2 regions of the Williamsia sp. Y721 genome follow, and region 1 is predicted to be linked to the other one. Evidence: riboswitches for the same ligand, from Rfam matches in the RefSeq annotation. Region 1 holds a riboswitch; the other holds the start of a gene.
The links. Region 1 has a riboswitch for cobalamin ahead of cobN (cobaltochelatase subunit CobN). Riboswitches for the same ligand answer to the same signal wherever they lie in the genome.

Region 1 (2,197 bases):
CCGCGGTTCCGAAATGGACTCTGACCTCGGATATTCACCAGTTGCCTGCAATGTCGCCAAGATGTTGTCGATGGTCGTCAGATCGGCAACATCTTGCACGCGCCATTCGTCGGTCCGGTCAGCCAGAAACGCATGCGCCAGGTCGATCATGAGGGCTGGGGCATCACCCGCCGAGACCTGACGTCCGGTCGGCTTTCCGCCGACGACCACGTCAAACGCTCGATCACTGAACGCCAGCACACCGATATCGGGACGCTGGGTAAGGATGTCGCCACGACCATCGTCGACGCCGAACAGGATCCTGGCCGGGAGATTCGCCAGCACCGGGTCGGACTGCAGTCGGATGTCGAAATCGTCCAGGACCAGGCGTGCGTCGATCAGACCTCCGCGCCGCCCCGTCAATGCCGAAAGCTGCAGGTTGCGCACCCGTTCGTGACTCGGAGACGGGATCAGTCCGGCGTCGAGTATGCGTTCGCCTGCACCGTCCACGTCGGTGATCCCACGCAGCTGGACGTTGCCGCGCGAGGTCACTTCGAGATGACCGTCGCCGAATTCATCCGCCACACCGACCAGGGATTGCATCTGGATCGGGGTGATCAGACCGCCTGGTAACCGGATCCGGGCCAGATGGCCATCTGCCGCCGGGTGGGCCGAGAACACACCTGGGCAACGATCGGACGGTCGACTCATGGGTTCAACGGTACTGGCGCCGATCAACTTCTCGCCGCTCAGTGGCGGCCGGTTGTCCGACTCATCGCCTTCGGATCACCTGGAATTGCCGGTCTTATATGCTGAGGCAATTCCGCAACGAGGAAGCCGGTGAGAGTCCGGCACGGTCGCGCCACTGTATGGGGGAAACCCCAAGTCAGACCCTTGTTGCTCCGCTGCTACACCCCAACCGCCGGGCGCGCATTCCCGGCAAGGAGGTCCTCGTGATCTTGCTTCTGTCCACCTCGGACACGGACCTGCTGGCGGCCAAGGCCAGCGGTGCCGACTACCGCCTCGCGAACCCGTCACGCCTTCTCGTCGACGAAGACCTACCCGCCCTCCTGGACGGCGCTGACCTGGTGGTTGTGCGGATTCTCGGTGGCCGCCGGATGTGGGAACAGGGTCTGGACGCGGTGATCGCCGCGGGATTGCCGACCGTGGTGCTCTCCGGTGAACAGCTTCCCGACCCCGACCTGATGTCGATGTCGACGGTTACTCCAGGCGTGGCCGCCGACGCCCACAACTACCTGGCCCAGGGCGGACCTGACAATCTCGCGAACCTCCACGCGTTCTTGTCCGACACCGTGCTGCTCACCGGCCACGGTTTCAGCGCTCCGGCGACCACCGCGCAGTGGGGGATCCTGGACCGTAAACCCCAGGTCGAGACGGCCGGACCGACCATCGCGGTTCTGTACTACCGAGCCCAACATCTGGCAGGCAACACCGCCTACATCAACGCCCTCTGCGATGCGATCGAGGACAAGGGCGGCCGGGCACTGCCGATTTACTGTGCGTCGCTGCGGACCGCGCCCGACGACCTGCTCGAGCAGCTTTCGGTTGCCGATGCGCTGGTGGTCACGGTGCTCGCCGCCGGGGGAACGACGCCTGCCACCGCGTCGGCCGGTGGCGATGACGAGAACTGGAACATCGAACAACTTGCCCGCCTGGACATCCCGATCCTGCAGGGTCTGTGCCTGACATCGTCCCGTGCCGGATGGGCGGCGAACGACGACGGGATGTCACCGTTGGACGTCGCCACGCAGGTCGCGGTACCCGAGTTCGATGGACGGATCATCACGGTTCCGTTCTCGTTCAAGGAGATCGGCGACGACGGTCTGCCCTGGTACCGCCCGGATTCCGAACGGTGTGCGCGAGTCGCCGGAATCGCTGTGCGCCACGGTCGACTTCGGCACATCGCACCGGCTGATCGCCGGATTGCCGTGATGTTGTCGGCGTACCCGACCAAACATGCTCGGATCGGGAACGCAGTGGGGCTCGACACCCCACAGAGCCTGCTCCGATTGCTCGATGCCATGCGCGACTCCGGATACGACATCGGACCAGAATCCGGTGAGGGCTCGGTTCCCGGTCTGGCCGAGAATGATTCGGACACGCTGATCCACACTCTGATCGCCGCCGGTGGACAAGACCCCGACTGGCTCACCGAAGAAGCCCTGGCCGCCAACCCGATCCGGCTGTCAGCGGCGGA
Region 2 (2,197 bases), 140 kb from region 1:
CGAACCCGCCGAGTTGGCCAAGATCTTCCCTGTCCTCGAACAGATCCAGCAGGACTTCAACGGTTCGGCTTCGGGTGGCAAGAAGATCTCCTTGGCCGACCTGATCGTGTTGGCGGGTTCGGCCGGTATCGAAAAGGCGGCCAAAGAAGCCGGTCACGCCGTCACGGTGCCATTCACGCCGGGTCGGACCGATGCTTCTCAGGAGAGCACCGACGTGGACTCGTTCTCGGTCCTCGAGCCCCGGGCCGACGGATTCCGGAACTACTCACGCAGTGGTGAGAAGATCAATCTGGAAACGCTGTTCCTCGATCGTGCGTACATGCTCGATCTGACCGCTCCGGAGGCAACCGTGCTCGTGGGCGGCCTACGATCCCTCGGCAGCAATCACGCCGGTAACAAGCATGGTGTGTTCACCGACCGTCTGGGAACCTTGACGAACGACTTCTTCGTCAACCTTCTCGACGGCAGAACCGAGTGGAAGCCATCGGAAAACGACGAGAATGTCTACCAGGGCACAGATCGGTTGACCGGCGACGCCAAGTGGACTGCGACACCGGCCGATCTGGTGTTCGGTTCACATTCACAGTTGCGCGCTCTGGCCGAGGTCTACGCACAGGCCGATGCCGATGAAAAGTTCGTCAACGACTTCGTCGCGGCGTGGGTGAAGGTCATGAACAACGACCGCTTCGACCTGAGCTGATTCTCGACCGAAGCGACAGCACCCCGCTTGCCTTGTGGCAGGCGGGGTGTCGTCGTTGTGTTAGATTCAGCCGGTCCTAGCGACAGCGAAAGAGGAAGCCGGTGAAAGACCGGCGCGGTCCCGCCACTGTAATCGGGGATGCAACTTTCCATCACGGCCGCGACCCATTGGGGTTGTAAGGCGGAAACGAGCAATGATCCGAGAGCCAGGAGACTCTGCGTTGCCGCACCTTTCTGCCCGGGGCGGATTTCCCCGAGAGAGGCGTCATCGCCATGCGTGTACGCAGTGCAACTCACCGAGTTGCGTTATCCCCCGCATGCATCACCGAACTCGATGTACCCGGCGTGCTCAGCGGGGCATCCCGCGGATCGTATGTCGCCCGCCTTCGACCGTGGCCGGATGCGCTGTGACCCACATACGATGGTGGTTCGACATCGACGCGGAGCCAAACCATGGATGATGCGAACGCCCCCGGCCGGGACAACTCGGATGTTGCCTCGATGCTCGCCCAGGTGGCCGAGTCGGGACCGTACTTCACACTCGGTTACGGGCCGGTGTCCGACAGGGACTGGCAACCCACCGCCACACTCCGAGAACCTGATACCCGCGACCGCCTCGTCGCGGAGGTCGCCCTCGCGCTGAACGTCGACGAAGAACGCGTTGCCGCCTCCACAGTCTTCTTCGGATATGCGGCACGGTTGTGGTCAATCGCGGCAGGAACCCGTCTGGACGACGGCCGCTGCATACACCTGGGACCTGATGAACTGTTGTGGCGCAGCATCAACGGATCACTACAGCTTCACGTCGAAGAACCACGAATGGGACGATCGGCGCGGACCGAGGTACTCGACAGCCAACTCGACCCCTGTATCGATGCCTGGCGAGACATCGTCGCACCCGGATTGTTGTGGGGCAACACCACATCCGCGTTGCTCGGCGCCGCCCGGATCACCGGCGATATCACGTCCCGTTGGGTCGCCGCCCTGCTCAACGATCCTCGTCTTCAGCTCACGGTGGATCCGGTCACCCATCGCCGACGAAGCTGCTGTCTCTTCTACCGCACGCCCACCGGAGGCGTCTGCGGAGATTGCCCATTCCCCTCGCCACCCACTACCGGCCCAGCAAAGGAAATACCGTGACCGTCAGCTTCTCACCGCTGATCGTCATGCTGCCCACACCGTTCCTCACCAATACCCAGTCGCTCACCGGGCAACCCGTCTGAGAACACCTCGCACTGCGGGACCGGGTCCGTGCCGACTTCCTCGGTCTCGAACCGGATCCGCTCGACCGTACGGGACAAGGTTTCCGGCGCGGTTAGCCGATCCGGGCAATCCCCCTGTGCCGCCGACTATATTCTGATCGCTTTCGTATTCAGATCAGGGATCGTCCAAGGGGTGGGGAAATCGATGAAGATTCGTTGGCTCGCGGCTGCGGTGGCAACTGTTGCTGTGTTCTCGAGTCAGGCCGTTGCCGGTGCGGCTCCGACAAAGTACCCCG

Region 2: it holds a riboswitch for cobalamin, as region 1 does, so the genes downstream of both, AC56PL_RS15810 ((2Fe-2S)-binding protein) here and cobN (cobaltochelatase subunit CobN) in region 1, are expected to answer to the same signal.

Annotation. Positions count from the first base shown of each region.
Region 1 covers NZ_JCASNH010000003.1:387,840-390,036, reverse strand. The annotation lists gene cobG (precorrin-3B synthase) at 1-690, opposite strand, end outside; adenosylcobalamin (AdoCbl) riboswitch at 805-880, shown strand; gene cobN (cobaltochelatase subunit CobN) at 933-2,197, shown strand, end outside.
Region 2 covers NZ_JCASNH010000003.1:248,355-250,551, reverse strand. The annotation lists gene katG (catalase/peroxidase HPI) at 1-700, shown strand, start outside; cobalamin riboswitch at 736-937, shown strand; gene AC56PL_RS15810 ((2Fe-2S)-binding protein) at 1,153-1,839, shown strand.